Regions from separate parts of the Kitasatospora sp. NPDC087861 genome, predicted to be linked through region 2. Evidence: riboswitches for the same ligand, from Rfam matches in the RefSeq annotation. Region 2 holds a riboswitch; each other region holds the start of a gene.
The links. Region 2 has a riboswitch for thiamine pyrophosphate ahead of ACIOJE_RS11400 (cytosine permease). Riboswitches for the same ligand answer to the same signal wherever they lie in the genome.

Region 1: it holds a riboswitch for thiamine pyrophosphate, as region 2 does, so the genes downstream of both, ACIOJE_RS22235 (cold-shock protein) here and ACIOJE_RS11400 (cytosine permease) in region 2, are expected to answer to the same signal.
Region 3: it holds a riboswitch for thiamine pyrophosphate, as region 2 does, so the genes downstream of both, thiO (glycine oxidase ThiO) here and ACIOJE_RS11400 (cytosine permease) in region 2, are expected to answer to the same signal.
Region 4: it holds a riboswitch for thiamine pyrophosphate, as region 2 does, so the genes downstream of both, thiC (phosphomethylpyrimidine synthase ThiC) here and ACIOJE_RS11400 (cytosine permease) in region 2, are expected to answer to the same signal.

Annotation. Positions count from the first base shown of each region.
Region 1 covers NZ_JBIUUS010000015.1:193,641-197,254, forward strand. The annotation lists gene ACIOJE_RS22220 (hydantoinase B/oxoprolinase family protein) at 1-747, shown strand, start outside; gene ACIOJE_RS22225 (nucleoside deaminase) at 846-1,328, shown strand; partial or broken gene ACIOJE_RS22230 (amino acid permease) at 1,428-1,559, opposite strand; gene ACIOJE_RS22235 (cold-shock protein) at 1,792-1,995, opposite strand; TPP riboswitch at 2,201-2,323, opposite strand; gene ACIOJE_RS22240 (hypothetical protein) at 2,552-2,899, shown strand; gene ACIOJE_RS22245 (SPFH domain-containing protein) at 2,896-3,387, shown strand; gene ACIOJE_RS22250 (universal stress protein) at 3,384-3,614, shown strand, end outside.
Region 2 covers NZ_JBIUUS010000006.1:97,331-100,944, reverse strand. The annotation lists gene ACIOJE_RS11405 (glycerophosphodiester phosphodiesterase) at 1-347, opposite strand, end outside; gene ACIOJE_RS11400 (cytosine permease) at 509-1,939, opposite strand; TPP riboswitch at 1,932-2,079, opposite strand; gene ACIOJE_RS11395 (trypsin-like peptidase domain-containing protein) at 2,327-3,614, shown strand, end outside.
Region 3 covers NZ_JBIUUS010000014.1:146,965-150,578, forward strand. The annotation lists gene ACIOJE_RS21090 (FAD-dependent oxidoreductase) at 1-1,057, opposite strand, end outside; TPP riboswitch at 1,142-1,254, shown strand; gene thiO (glycine oxidase ThiO) at 1,258-2,433, shown strand; gene thiS (sulfur carrier protein ThiS) at 2,430-2,639, shown strand; gene ACIOJE_RS21105 (thiazole synthase) at 2,642-3,439, shown strand; gene pknB (Stk1 family PASTA domain-containing Ser/Thr kinase) at 3,549-3,614, shown strand, end outside.
Region 4 covers NZ_JBIUUS010000016.1:14,851-18,464, forward strand. The annotation lists gene ACIOJE_RS22400 (cupin domain-containing protein) at 80-397, shown strand; gene tenA (thiaminase II) at 480-1,148, shown strand; gene ACIOJE_RS22410 (DUF5326 family protein) at 1,521-1,721, shown strand; TPP riboswitch at 1,875-2,009, shown strand; gene thiC (phosphomethylpyrimidine synthase ThiC) at 2,004-3,614, shown strand, end outside.

The sequences.
Region 1 (3,614 bases), on a different contig from region 2:
AGCGCGACCATCGACTTCACCGGCACCTCGCCCCAGCTCGACAGCAACCTCAACGCACCGTCCGCCGTGGTCACCGCCGCCGTGCTGTACGTCTTCCGCACCTTGGTCGCCGAGGACATCCCGCTCAACGACGGCTGCCTGCGCCCGCTGCGGATCGTCGTGCCGCCCGGCTCGATGCTCGCCCCTGCCTACCCCGCCGCCGTCGCCGCCGGCAACGTCGAAACCTCCCAGGCCATCACGGGTGCCCTCTACGCCGCGCTCGGCGTCCAGGCCGAAGGGTCCGGCACGATGAACAACCTCAGCTTCGGCAACGCGCACCACCAGTACTACGAGACCATCGCCTCCGGCTCCGGCGCCGGCCCGGGCTTCCACGGCGCCGATGTCGTCCAGACCCACATGACCAACTCCCGCCTCACCGACCCCGAAGTCCTGGAGTGGCGCCTGCCCGTCCTCGTCGAGGAGTTCGCCGTCCGCCCCGGTAGCGGCGGAAAGGGCCGCTGGCACGGCGGCAACGGAGCAGTGCGCCGATTGCGCTTCCGCGAGCCCATGACGGTCAGTATCCTCTCCTGCCACCGCCGTGTGCCCCCGTACGGGCTGGCAGGCGGCTCCCCGGGTTCTCTCGGGGTCAACCGGATCCTGCACGCCGACGGCAGCACCGAGGTCCTGCCCGGCTGCGGCGTCGCCGACCTGACGGCCGGCGACGCGCTGGAGATCCGCACGCCCGGTGGGGGTGGATACGGCAGCTGACGGCCGCAGTGCCCGGTGGCCGGGCGCGGGTTCCTTCCCACCTCGCCGCCGTTATACGTTTAACCTCGCCAGTTGGCTCACCCCTGAGGAGTTACGTCATGGCCGATGACATCCGCACCCACCTGCTCGAGGCCATCGGGCTCGCGGCCGGCGCGCGCGAGCACGGCAACCACCCCTTCGGCGCGCTGCTGACCGGCCCGGACGGCAGCGTCCTGCTCACGGCCGAGAACACCGTGCTGACGGACCACGACGTCACCGGCCACGCGGAGATCAATCTGGTACGACTGGCCTCGCGCACCCTGGCCCCGGCCCAACTCGCCGGAGCCACCCTGTACACCAGCACCGAGCCGTGCGCGATGTGCGCCGGGGCGATCTACTGGAGCGGCATCCGGCGGGTCGTCTACGCCCTCGCCGCCACCGAACTGAACGACCTCGCGGGCGCGGACCCGGACGAGCCGCTGCTCGACCTGCCGTGCCGCCAGGTCTTCGCGGCCGGCGGCGGCACCGTCGAGGTGTCGGGCCCGCACCTGTACGACGAGGCAGCCGCCGTGCACGCGGGGTACTGGGAAATCACCGGCTGAAACCGTACGACGGCCTGTGGTCTGGGCGTTCACGGCGCGGACGGGCAGACGGTGCGGGCATCGCGACTATGCGAAGGTGCCCCGGCGCACCGCGTAGGCGACGGCGCCGACCGCCAGGACGGCCCGGTGCGGCACCTGGAACCGGGGGTGAATGGCCGCCGGCGCGTGCGGCAGGTGGCGGTCGCGGGCCATCGCGAGCGTCGTCCGGGAGACGCCGAGGATCAAGGCCACGAACTCGCTCGCGTACTGGACTGCGTGACAAGGCGGCTGGCCATCTACGCGGTCGAAGGAGCCGACACCGCCCGGTGCTCCTGAGGACACCTCAGGCACCGGCTCCTGGTCCGAAAGCGGGTCTTTCGCATGTCCGGGCACCGTCCAGGAAGCGGACAGCTCTCGTGCCGGAGCAGACGGCAAAGCGCCCCGCACGTGGATCCGTGCAGGGCGCCCGCTCGTTCACTGAAGGTCAGGCGGGGCGGATGTGCTCCGCCTGCGGGCCCTTCTGACCCTGCACGACATCGAAGGTCACCTTCTGACCCTCCTGGAGTTCACGGAAGCCCTGGGCGTCGATGTTCGAGTAGTGGGCGAACACGTCGGCCCCGCCGCCATCCTGCTCGATGAAGCCGAAGCCCTTCTCGGCGTTGAACCACTTCACAGTTCCGGTAGCCATGCGTTTCTCCTTCAAGGGAAACTGATCGGTCCCACAAGTGCGGGCCCGGAGGTGATCGCCCTGGTCCGGAGAGGCGCTGAACAGCAAGAGCGCCCACGGCATGTCACCGCGGGCGAGAACTTCGGAACCACGACTGCTTGATAAGAACGTTACTCCGCAGGGATTCACACGGCCAGCGAAACCGAGAAGGACACGCAGCGGACAAAAACCTGCAAGGTGGGCTCCCTTCGCCGGCATTGTCCGGATCAGGTGTTGGAGGTCGCCTTCCGGTCCCACAGACCTTCCGGCCTCTCAGCCCGACCGTCGACAAACAGCCTCGCGCGGAGCCTCCGCCCATCACCCGAGGCCCATCCGGTCGAACTCCCTCGCTCGCCCTGCAGGCCACTACCCACCATACTCCCGTCACTCCCGTCCCTGCCCGACACCAGGGCCGACCTGATCAGGGCCCATCATCGGCGGCGGTGTGGGCCCATCGGACCACGCCAGGACGACTCCGCACGACCGAGGATGAAAGCACCCCGGCCGACTTCCCGAGCACGACGAGGAGGCGGAGAGCATGCGCACACACTCAGGCTGCGGCAATCCGGTACGCCGGACCTCCGATCGCGTCCAGTGGTGGCTTTCCCACATCCTGCTCGCCATCATGGTCGTCGGCCTCCCTGCCGCCGTCGTCAGCACCGGCCTGTTGACCTACCACGCCCAGCTGAACACCGCGCAGGCGCAACACGCGCCCCGACACCCCGTGACCGCACCCACGGACGACCTCGTCGAAGTCCTGGACCGCGCGACCGCCGAGCCGCCGATCCTCGTGCTGGACGACAGCCGGCTGGTCGGCCTGGTCACCGCCGAGGAGCTCACCAGGATCGCCCGCACCCGACTTCCCCCCGCCACGCACGGAGCGTGAACCTTCGCCTCGTCCCGAACGATGGCAGGCCCTGCGGCCGCCCTCCCGGGACGCCGATAACCGACACCGAGACCCTCAACTCGCGGATCAAGGAGATCCTCGACGGCCTCACCCAGCGCTGGGGCGTCTTCGTCCTGGTGGTCGAGCTGAAGGACATCGAGCTACCTCAGAGCATGCAGCGCGCGATGGCCCGGCAGGCGGAGGCCGAACGCGAGAGGCGCGCCGAGATCATCGCCGCCGAGGGCGAGGCGCTGAGCGCCGGGCGCCTCGCCTTGGCCAGCGCTCGGACGACGGGGGTGCCGATGCCGTCGCGGACCGCGGGTCCGCTGATGCCCAGGGTTCGCGGCGGTACGGGCGTGCCACGGCGACCGGGCCGGAGGATCCTGAATAACAGCGGGCCGACCGGCAGCCATGCCTCCCTGGTACCCGCCGGGCCCGCCGCACCGAGCAACCCGCTCACAGGCCGTACGAGGCGGAGGTCCCCATGAACACCAGTCCCGCACAAGGTTCTCCTGGGCCGATCGTGGTCGGCGCGGACGGCTCGGAACCCGCACGCCGAGCCGTGCTCTTCGCCCTGCGCGAGGCACAGCTGCGCGGCGTCGGCGTGCGGGCCGTCTGCGTCTACGGCGGTGGCCGCGCCGGTTCGTCGGGCATGGAGCGGACCACCTGGCCCCGCACGAGCGGCGCGCTGCCACCGCACCTGCACGACATCGTC
Region 2 (3,614 bases):
TCCAGCAGCCGCTCCAACCGCAGCACGCCGCGCAGTTCGGGGTCGGTGCTGGGGCGACCGGTCTTCCAGGCGCCGAAGTCGTACGCCTCCAGCTCGGCGAGCGTCATCGCCGAGACGGTGCCCTGCCCGTTGGAGACCCGGCCGATCCGGCGGTCGTGTACGCAGACCAGTTCGCCGTCGAGGGTCAGCCGGACGTCGCACTCGACCGCGTCCGCGCCCTCGTCGAGCGCGCGTCGGTACGCCGCCAGGGTGTGTTCGGGCAGGGCGTGCGAGGAACCGCGGTGGGCGATCACCTGGACGGCCGGCGCGGTGCGCGCCGCCGCCGAGGACGGGTCTGGGCTGGTCACAGGGCTCACGATAGGCGGCCGAAGTGACGCGGAGGCGAAGACGGCCCCAACCTGCGGGGCCGTCTTCGGTGTCGCTCGCCCGGTTCCGTGTGCTCGGTTCCGTCCGCGCGGTTCCGTCCGCGCGGTGTCGCTCGCGCGGTTCCGTCCGCGGTGCCGCTCGCTCAGCTCCGCGCCGTCCGGCGGGCCAGCGCGGTGAGCGCCCAGGTGGCCAGGGCCGGCACCAGGAAGGCGAACAGCGAGGCGGACGTCCACTCCTGCGGGGTGAAGTGCAGGGCGTGCTGGACGGAGGTCCAGAAGTCCGTCCACCAGCCGGCCACCGGGGTCGGCGCGATGAACTGGTAGACCGCGAAGCCCAGCACCCACGGCAGCACCATCAGCGGGCGCGACGGCGCGTCGGCGGAGAGGTTCCAGCCGTGCCGGCCGGCGCCGAAGAAGTAGTCCACCGCCAGCACCGCCAGCAGCGGCACGAAGACCGAGCCGATCAGGCCGAGGAAGTTGGTGTAGGTGTCGGTGAACTTGTCGATCTGCAGCGCCAGCACGGTGATCAGCAGCCCGATCCCGCCGGTCAGCACCCGGCGGTCCACCTTCGGCAGCAGGTTCTGCACCGACATCGCCGTCGAGTACACGTTGGCGAAGGACTGGTCGGTCTCGCGCAGCACCAGCACCAGCAGGAACAGCCAGCCGGCCCAGACGCCGAGGAAGGAGTCGAAGATCCGGTTCGGGTCGCCGTCGGACTGCAGCAGGGCCATCAGGCCGAGCACGTAGCACCAGACCTGGGCGATCGTGTAGCCGGAGAAGCTGCCCCAGAACGCCGAGCGCGGGGTGCGCGAGTGCCGGGTGTAGTCGGCGGCGAGCGGGACGAAGGAGATCGACACCGCGATCATCGCGTCGGTGGCGCCCAGGAAGCCGTGCCAGTTGCCGGCGCCCGGGTCGGGCACCCCCTGGCGGCCCAGCTGGACGGTGAAGTACACCATCGCGACGGCGACGGCACCGGCCACGAAGCGGCGCAGCACCGCGATCGAGCCCAGCGGCCAGATGGTCAGTGCGGTGGTCAGCGCGCCCGCCAGGACCACGAACAGCCAGCGGTAGCCGTCCGTGTGGGCGACGGTCTGCGCGCCCGCCGCGATCGTCAGCAGCTCGAACACGCCCCAGCCGACGCACTGGACGATGTTCAGCACCGTCGGGACGTACGACAGCCGGGTGCCGAACAGCCCGCGCAGGTTCGCCATCGCGGGCGCGCCGGTGCGGGCCCCGATCAGCGCGGCCACGCCGAGCATCGCGGTGCCGACCACGGTGCCGGCCACGATCGCGGTCACCGCGGCGGCCAGCGACAGCTCGCTGCCCTTGGCGCCGAGCACGGTGGCGGCGGTGGAGAAGCCGATCAGGCTGACGCCCAGGTTCATCCAGAGCGCGAAGTGGTCCCGGAAGCGCAGCGTGCGCGGCGGCTCGGTGTCCAGCACGAGCGGTGCCTCGGTACGCTCCGGGCGGTCCAGGACGGCGGTCGCCGCTCCGGCGGGGGCGCCCGTGGACGGATCGGGGAAACCCTTGGACGCGGACGCGTCCGAAGAAGAGGATGGCGAAGCAGGCGGCATGGCCGATACTCCCTACGCCGGCATTACCCGGACAGGTTCCGGCGGTCTGCGCCCCCTCGACGGTCCGCCCACGATCCCGTGGCGTACGGTCGACCAGCGCACTCTCAGCCTGGAAGGTCCAAGCTCCCGCGTGTCAGTTAGAGCGCCAGGCTAACCGGCACGGGGTTGAACGCCAAGGCCACGGGGTGTGCGGTCCGCATCGCGGGACGTCCGACGGAGGTGGGGGAGTCTCCGGCCGTCGGTGTCGGCCGTCGGCGCTGGTCGTCGGCGTTGACTGTCGGTGCCGGCTAAGGATTCTTATGAGTTCTTCAGAGGGGTCCTTACGGCAATCGAATCGACAGTGCGAAAAACTATGGTCCTTGGTTCTGTCAGCTATGGAGGTCGTCCGTGAGCACCGAGCGCGAGGTTGGGCCCACCGGGCCGCAGGGGGAGCAGCCCTCGGGCGGCCAGGCGGCGGCTGTTCCCGCTTCCGACGGCTCCGCCTCGGGCGGGCACCAGCCGACGATGGCCTTCGGCAGGGTTCCCGAGCCGGGAGCGGCCCCGTCGCAGGCGCCCGCCCCGGCCGAGGCCGAGGCGGCGTCGGCGGACGGCGGGCACCAGCCGACCATGGCGTTCAGCCGGGTCCCCGAGCCCGAGGCGGCGCCGGCCGGCGACGTACCGGCTGAGGGCGTACCGGCTGAGGCTGTTCCGGCCCAGGGCGGGCACCGGCCCACCGTGGCCTTCGGCAAGGTCCCCGCGCCGGAGGCGGTCCCGCAGGCCACCCCCGCCGAGGCACCCGCCGTCCCCGTCGACCCCGCCACCGGCTACATCGACGCGCCGCCGCCAGCCCTGCCGCCCGCCCCGCCGGCCGCGCCCGTGGCGCCCGCCGCGCCCGCCGCCGAGAGCCCGGCCCTGCCGCCGGTCGCCAACCCGTACGCCACCCCGGCCCACGGCGTCCCCGCCGCCGGCGCGCAGGACCCGTACGGCGCCCCGGCCGAGCCCGCACCGCACGACCCGTACGGCACCCCCGCCGCGCACCCCGCGCCCGCGCACCACCCGTTCGGCGCCGGCCAGCCGCTCGGCGGCTGGGGCGCCGCCCACGACGCCGCCGGCGGCGGCCCGGGCTATCCCGGCGGCCCGGCCGGTCCGCTCGGCTACCCGGCCGACTACCCCGGCGGCCCCGGCGGCCCCGGCGGCCCGCGCAAGAAGCGCGGCGGCCTGGTCGCCCTGATCGCCGCCGTCGCGCTGGTCGCCGGTGTGGCCGGCGGTGCGCTCGGCGTGGCCGTCGCGGACCGCAACGACAGCAGCACCAGTGCCGACGACCACCGCAGCACCACCGTCCAGGCCAGCAACACCCAGAAGAACGAGCCCGCCCCCGGCTCGATCGCCGGCATCGCGCAGAAGGCGCTGCCCAGCGTCGTCACCATCAAGGCGCAGGGCAACGGCGAGTCGGGCACCGGCACCGGCTTCGTCTTCGACACCGAGGGCCACATCCTCACCAACAACCACGTGGTCGCGCCGACCCTCAACGGCGGCAAACTGACCGTCAAGTTCGCCGACGGGACGTCCTACAACGCCTCGGTGCTGGGCCACGCCGAGGGCTACGACGTCGCCGTGGTCAAGATCGACAACCCGCCGAAGAGCAAGCTGGCCCCGCTTCCGCTGGCCGACTCCGACAAGGTCAACGTCGGCGACG
Region 3 (3,614 bases), on a different contig from region 2:
AGAGCACCGTCCAGGAGGCGTCCTGCGGGCCGCCGCGCCACAGCAGTTCGTCGCCCTCGGCGTGCCGCCCGGCGTACTGGACCATCCGCCCGAACTGCTCCGACCAGAAGTACGGCACCGGGTCGTACGGCGGCGCGTCCGCGCCGAGCACGGCGGCGGCCGCGGCCTCGCCGGACTGCAGCGCGTGGTCCCAGTGCTGGACGGCCAGCCGGGCCCCGGCGCGGGCGGACGGGTAGCTGACGCAGTCGCCGGCCGCGAAGACGCCGGGCAGGCCCGTCCGCAGCCGCTCGTCCACCAGGACCGCGCCGGTCTCGTCCAGTTCGACGCCGGAGCCGGCCAGCCAGCCCGTCGCGGGCCGGGCGCCGACGCCGACCACCACCTCGTCGGCGGGCAGGTGCGAGCCGTCCGCCAGCAGCACCGCGCCGGGCTCGACGGCGGCCACGCCGACCCCGCAGCGCAGGTCGACGCCGGCCTCGGCGTACCAGGCGGCCATCGCCGAGCCGACCTCGGTCGGCAGCGCGCCGGGGACGGGCGCGGGGCCCGCCTCGACCACGGTCACCTCGCAGCCCGCGGCGCGCGCCGCGGTGGACACCTCGGCGCCGATCCAGCCCGCGCCGACCAGTACCAGCCGCCGACCGGGCCGCAGCAGGGCGCGCAGCGCCAGCGCGTCGTCCAGGGTGTGCAGCAGGTGCGCGCGCTCGGCGCCGGGCAGGGCGCGCGGGGTGGCGCCGGTGGCGATCACCAGCGCGCCGTACGGGAGGTCGCCGTCGTCGGTGTGCAGCACGCCGGGGGTGAGGCCGGTGGCGCGGCGGCCGGTGAGCACCTCGATGCCGAGGTGCGGGTAGTCGATGTCCAGGGTGGTGGCGTCGGCCTTGCCGAGCAGCACGTCCTTGGACAGCGGCGGCCGGTCGTACGGCGCGTGCGGCTCCTCGCCGACCAGCGTGATCCGCCCCGGCCAGCCACCCTGCCGCAGCTTCAGGGCGCACTGCGCCCCGGCCAGCCCGGCCCCGACGACGACCACCCGATCCGTTCCGCTCAGCTCTGCCACGCCCGTCACTGTACTCAGCGGCCCCGGGCGCCCCACCGGCCCGTCCACCCTTCGTACGGGCCTTCGGCCGGGCCGACCCCGGCGTTATGGTGGGGACACCATCACGGGAGCCCGGCGTACCGGGCTGAGAGGCGGGCTGGCACGGCCCGCGACCGTCCGAACCTGATCCGGGTCATACCGGCGAAGGGAGAAGAGCAGCTTTGTCACGCTTGCCCGAAAGCACCCGTGCCGACGTGCTGGTGATCGGCGGGGGCATCATCGGCCTCGCCGTCGCCTGGCGCGCCGCGCAGCTCGGACTGAAGAGGATCCTGGTGGTCGACCCCTCCCCCGGCGGCGGGGCGGCCGGGGTCGCGGCCGGGATGCTCGCCCCGGTCACCGAGCTGCAGTACGGCGAGGAGCCGCTGCTGCGCCTCGGGATGGCCTCCAACCGGCGGTACGGGGACTTCGCCGCCGAGCTCACCGAGGCGAGCGGCGGCCTGGACACCGGGTACCGCCGGTGCGGCACGATCGCGGTCGCGCTGGACTCCGACGACCGCGAGGAACTGCGCGAACTGCACGCCTTCCACCAGCGGCTCGGCCTGGACTCGGCCTGGCTGACCGGCCGGGAGGCCCGCAAGCTGGAGCCGATGCTCGCCCCCGGCGTGCGTGGCGGCCTGCACGCCGCGGACGACCACCAGGTGGATCCCCGCCGCCTGCTGACCGCCCTGCTGGCCGCCTGCGAACGCGCCGGGGTCGTGATCCACCGCGCCGAGGCCGTCGGGCTGCTGGTCGAGAACGGCCGCGCGGTCGGCGCCCGCCTCGGCCCGCAGGAGACCCTGACCGCCGAGCAGGTGGTGCTCGCGGCCGGCCCGCACAGCCACCGGTTGCCCGGGCTGCCCGAGGGCGTGCTGCCGGCGATCCGCCCGGTGAAGGGACAGATCCTGCGGCTGCGGATCCCCGAGGCGTACCGGCCGTTCCTGTCCCGCAACGTCCGCGCGGTGGTGCGCGGCCGACACCTGTACCTGGTGCCCCGGGAGAACGGCGAGCTGGTGATCGGCGCGACCACCGAGGAACAGGGCTACGACACCACGGTCACCGCCGGCGGGGTGTACGAACTGCTGCGCGACGCCCACGAGTTGGTCCCGGGCATCACCGAACTCCCGCTCGTGGAGACCTCGGCGGGGCTGCGGCCCGGCTCGCCGGACAACGCCCCACTGCTGGGCCCGACCGCGCTGCCCGGACTGGTCGCCGCCACCGGCCACTACCGCAACGGCGTGCTGCTCACCCCGGTGACCGCCGACCTGCTCGCCGAGTACCTGGCGACCGGCGAACTGCCCGACCTGGCAAAGCCGTTCACGCCCACCAGGTTCTCCCCCGACCGCTCCACCACGAAGGCCTCCGCATGACCGAGATCGCACTGACCGTCAACGGCGAGCCCCGCCGGGTGTCCGCCACGACCACCCTCGCGGAGGTGGTGGCCGGCCTCAGCGCCGCCCACAGCGGTGTCGCCGCCGCACTCAACGAGACCGTGGTGCCCCGCAGTTCGTGGCCCGACACGGAACTCTCGGCGGGCGACCGGATCGAGATCCTCACCGCCGTCCAGGGAGGCTGACCATGGCCGACGACCAACTCACCATCGCCGGAACGCCGTTCGGCTCCCGACTGATCATGGGCACCGGCGGCGCGCCCAGCCTGGAGATCCTGGAACGGGCGCTGCTGGCCTCCGGCACCGAGCTGACCACCGTGGCGATGCGCCGGGTCGACACCGGCACCCAGGGCTCCGTCCTGGACGTGCTGACCCGCAACGGCATCCGGGTCCTGCCCAACACGGCCGGCTGCTTCACCGCCGGCGAGGCCGTGCTGACCGCCCGGCTGGCCCGCGAGGCGCTCGGCACCGACTGGGTGAAGCTGGAGGTGATCGCCGACGAGCGGACCCTCCTGCCGGACCCGATCGAGCTGCTGGACGCCGCCGAGACCCTGGTCGACGACGGCTTCACGGTGCTGCCGTACACCAACGACGACCCGGTGCTGGCCCGCAAGCTGGAGGACGTCGGCTGCGCGGCGATCATGCCGCTGGGCTCGCCGATCGGCTCCGGCCTGGGCATCCGCAACCCGCACAACTTCCAGCTGATCGTGGAGGGCGCGGGCGTCCCGGTGATCCTGGACGCGGGCGCCGGCACCGCCTCGGACGTCGCCCTGGCGATGGAACTGGGCTGCGCGGCGGTGATGCTCGCCTCCGCGGTGACCCGGGCCCAGGACCCGGTGCTGATGGCCGAGGCGATGCGGCACGCCGCCGAGGCGGGCCGGCTCGCGCACCGGGCCGGCCGCATCCCGCGCCGTTTCCACGCCGAGGCCTCCTCGGCGATGGCCGGCCGGGCGAGCCTGGACACCCGCGAGCACCCGGCGTTCTGACGCCGCGGGAGCCGCGTGTCCCGTGTCACAAGCCGGGCACAGCCGGGCCCGGGGGCGGTGTCCTCCGGGTCCGGCGGGTGAGCACGGCACTAGACTCCCCCGGGTGGACATGGCATTGCACGACCCGCTGATCGGTACCCTGCTCGACGGCCGGTACCGGGTCGAGCAGCGCATC
Region 4 (3,614 bases), on a different contig from region 2:
CCGGAGGCAGCCCGGACGCGACTCGGAGGCGGACCGGAATGCGGACCGGAAAGCGGACGGACGAAGGAGGAGGGCAGCGGTGCAGCTGTTCCGGCTGGACGAACTGGACACCGAACGCGCGGCCAACGACGGCGCGTACCTGCGCTTCCTGCGCGAACCGCGGATGTCCGCCGGGCTCTACGCGCTCTCCCCCGGCGACACCGACCCGCAGACCGCGCACGACCAGGACGAGATCTACCAGGTGATCAGCGGCCGCGCCGAACTGACCGTCGGCGCCGAGACCGCCACCGTCGGGCGCGGCACCGTCGTCTACGTCCCGGCCGGCACCCCGCACCGCTTCCACCACATCACCGAGGAGCTCCGGGTGCTGGTGGTGTTCTCCCCGCCGGAGGCCTGACCGCCCAGGGTCACGACCGCCCAGGGGCCTGACCGTTGAAGGGCCTGACCGTCCAGGGGCCTGACCGTCTAGGGTCCTGGGCATGAGCAAGAGCCTGACGGAAGAACTCTGGGCGGCCATCGAGCCGGTGTACGCCGAGATCCTCGCCCACCCCTTCATCGGCGGCCTCACCGACGGCACCCTGCCGCGCGCGGCCTTCCGCCACTTCGTCGTCCAGGACTCGCACTACCTGCGTGACTACGCCCGCGCGCTCGCCGTCTGCGCCGCCAAGGCGCCCGGCGAGGAGGACGTGCGGGCCTTCGCCGACGACGCGGTCGGCGCGCTGGCCGCCGAGCAGGGCATGCACGCCGAGTTCCTGACCGCCTTCGGCGGCAGCGCCGAACAGGCCGCCGCCGAGCCGGTGCTGCCCACCACCCGCGCCTACACCAGTTACCTGCTGGCCACCGTCTACGGCGGCTCCTTCGCCGAGGCCGTCGGCGCGGTGCTGCCCTGCTACTGGATCTACGCCCGGGTCGGCGAGGCGCTGCTCGCCCAGGGCTCCCCCGACCCGCTGTACGCCAAGTGGATCGCCACCTACGGCGACGAGGCCTTCCAGTCCGTCGTCCGCCGGGTGCTGGCACTCACCGACCGGCTCGGCGAGGAGATCTCCCCGGCCGAGCGGCGCCGGGTCGTCGAGCACTTCACGACCACCTCGCGCTACGAGTGGATGTTCTGGGACGCGGCCTGGCGCGGGGAGCGCTGGCCGGTCTGACCAGCTCATGGCCGGGTGGGCCCGGGGCAGGGGCAAGGGCGGTCAGGGTCGGTGACGGTGGTGGTGGCGGAGCGGTTGTGCGTGCCTGGATCCCCCAAGTAGCCGTGGTGCAGGGGTAGTTCCGGAGAGTCCGGTATCTCGTGGACGCGTGGGGCCGGCCCGGGTCGCAGGTCGCTCCGGGGATTTCCCGGGGGCCTTCCCGGAGGTCCGGGCGGGGTCTTTCCCCGGGGCCCGGGTCGGGGTGATCTAGGGGTTCTCTCCGGGCCGTCGGGCCTCGTTACGGCACTGGCGCCACCGTACGATCGAAGTACCGAAGCAAGCGGGATGCGGCACCGGACGGCAGCCGACCCCACGGGGAGAGAAGGAACAGACATGGCTGAGCTCTGGAAGTCGCTGCCCGCCTGGGTGCGCAACATCGTCATCCCGGTGCTGGTCCTGGTGCTGCTCTGGAACATCGTGGGATTCGTCTTCGGCGTCGTCGGCGCGCTGCTGAGCATAGTGATCAAGGTGCTGGTGGTCGTCGGTATCGCGGCCGCCGTGGTGGTCCTGGTGAAGAAGGCCGCCAAGGGCTGAGGGAACGCCCGAGGCCCGGCACCCCGCGACGGGGTGCCGGGCCTCGGGCGTTTCGGCGTGCTGCCACCGGCTGCCGGATCCCCTCCGTGGACCCCCTCTGGACCTGCGGCGATCGGCTCGCTACCGTGTTGGGCGTCGTGTGCAGGCAACACCGCCTGTGGACGCGGGAGCTCGGAGCACCGGGCTGAGAGGGCGCTGACCGGGACGTCGACGGACGGACCGACGGCTGCGTCGACCGCAGGAACCTGACCGGGTAATGCCGGCGTAGGGAGTAGAGGTCAGATGACCGCGTTCGAAGCACAGCCGCAGTCTGCCCGGAACAGCGCCGTCACCAGCGCGGGCACCGGCTACCCGACCCCGGCCTGGCGCAAGGCCTACCGCGAGGGGTCCCGGCCCGACCTGCGGGTCCCGTACCGCGAGGTGCAGCTCACCAACGGCCGGACCGTCCCGCTGTACGACACCTCCGGCCCGTACACCGACCAGGCCTACGCGCCCGACGTGCGGCGCGGCCTGCCCGCCCTGCGCGACGCCTGGATCCGCCAGCGCGGCGACGTCGAGGAGTACGACGGCCGCGAGGCGCGCCCCGAGGACGACGGGATCAAGCACACCTCGCCGCGCGGCGGAAACCTGCGCAACCTGGACGCGGTGTTCCCCGGCCGCCCGCGCCGTCCGCTGCGCGGCCGCGGTGGTGTCGCCGTCACCCAACTCGCCTACGCCAGGCGGGGCGTGGTCACCCCCGAGATGGAGTTCGTGGCGCTGCGGGAGGGCCTCGCCCCCGAGTACGTGCGGGCCGAGGTGGCCCGCGGGCGGGCCGTCATCCCGGTCAACGTGAACCACCCCGAGGTGGAGCCGGCCGTCATCGGCACCAACTTCCTGGTGAAGATCAACGCCAACATCGGCAACTCCGCCGTCACCTCCTCGATCGAGGAGGAGGTGGAGAAGATGACCTGGGCCACCCGCTGGGGCGCCGACACCGTCATGGACCTCTCCACCGGCCGCAACATCCACACCACCCGCGAGTGGATCCTGCGCAACTCCCCCGTGCCGATCGGCACCGTGCCGCTCTACCAGGCCCTGGAGAAGGTCGACGGCAAGGCCGAGGAGCTGAGCTGGGAGGTGTACCGGGACACCATCGTCGAGCAGTGCGAGCAGGGCGTCGACTACATGACCGTCCACGCCGGCGTCCTGCTGCGGTACGTCCCGCTGACCGCCCGCCGCAAGACCGGCATCGTCTCGCGCGGCGGCTCGATCATGGCCGCCTGGTGCCTGGCGCACCACCAGGAGAACTTCCTCTACACGAACTTCGAGGAGCTCTGCGACATCCTCGCGAGCTACGACGTCACCTTCTCGCTCGGCGACGGCCTGCGTCCGGGCTCCATCGCGGACGCCAACGACGAGGCGCAGTTCGCCGAACTGCAGACCCTCGGCGAGCTCGGCCGGATCGCCCGCGAGCGCGACGTCCAGGTGATGATCGAGGGCCCGGGCCACGTCCCGATGAACAAGATCAAGGAGAACATGGATCTCCAGAAGGAGATCTGCGACGAGGCGCCGTTCTACACCCTCGGCCCGCTCACCACCGACGTCGCCCCCGGCTACGACCACATCACCTCGGGCATCGGCGCCGCCATGATCGCCTGGTGGGGCACCGCGATGCTCTGCTACGTCACGCCCAAGGAGCACCTGGGCCTGCCCAACCGCGACGACGTCAAGACCGGCGTGATCACCTACAAGATTGCCGCCCACGCCGCCGACCTCGCCAAGGGCCACCCCGGCGCCCAGGCCTGGGACGACGCCCTGTCCGACGCCCGCTTCGAGTTCCGCTGGGAGGACCAGTTCAACCTGGCCCTCGACCCGGAGACCGCCCGCGCCTTCCACGACGAGACCCTCCCCGCC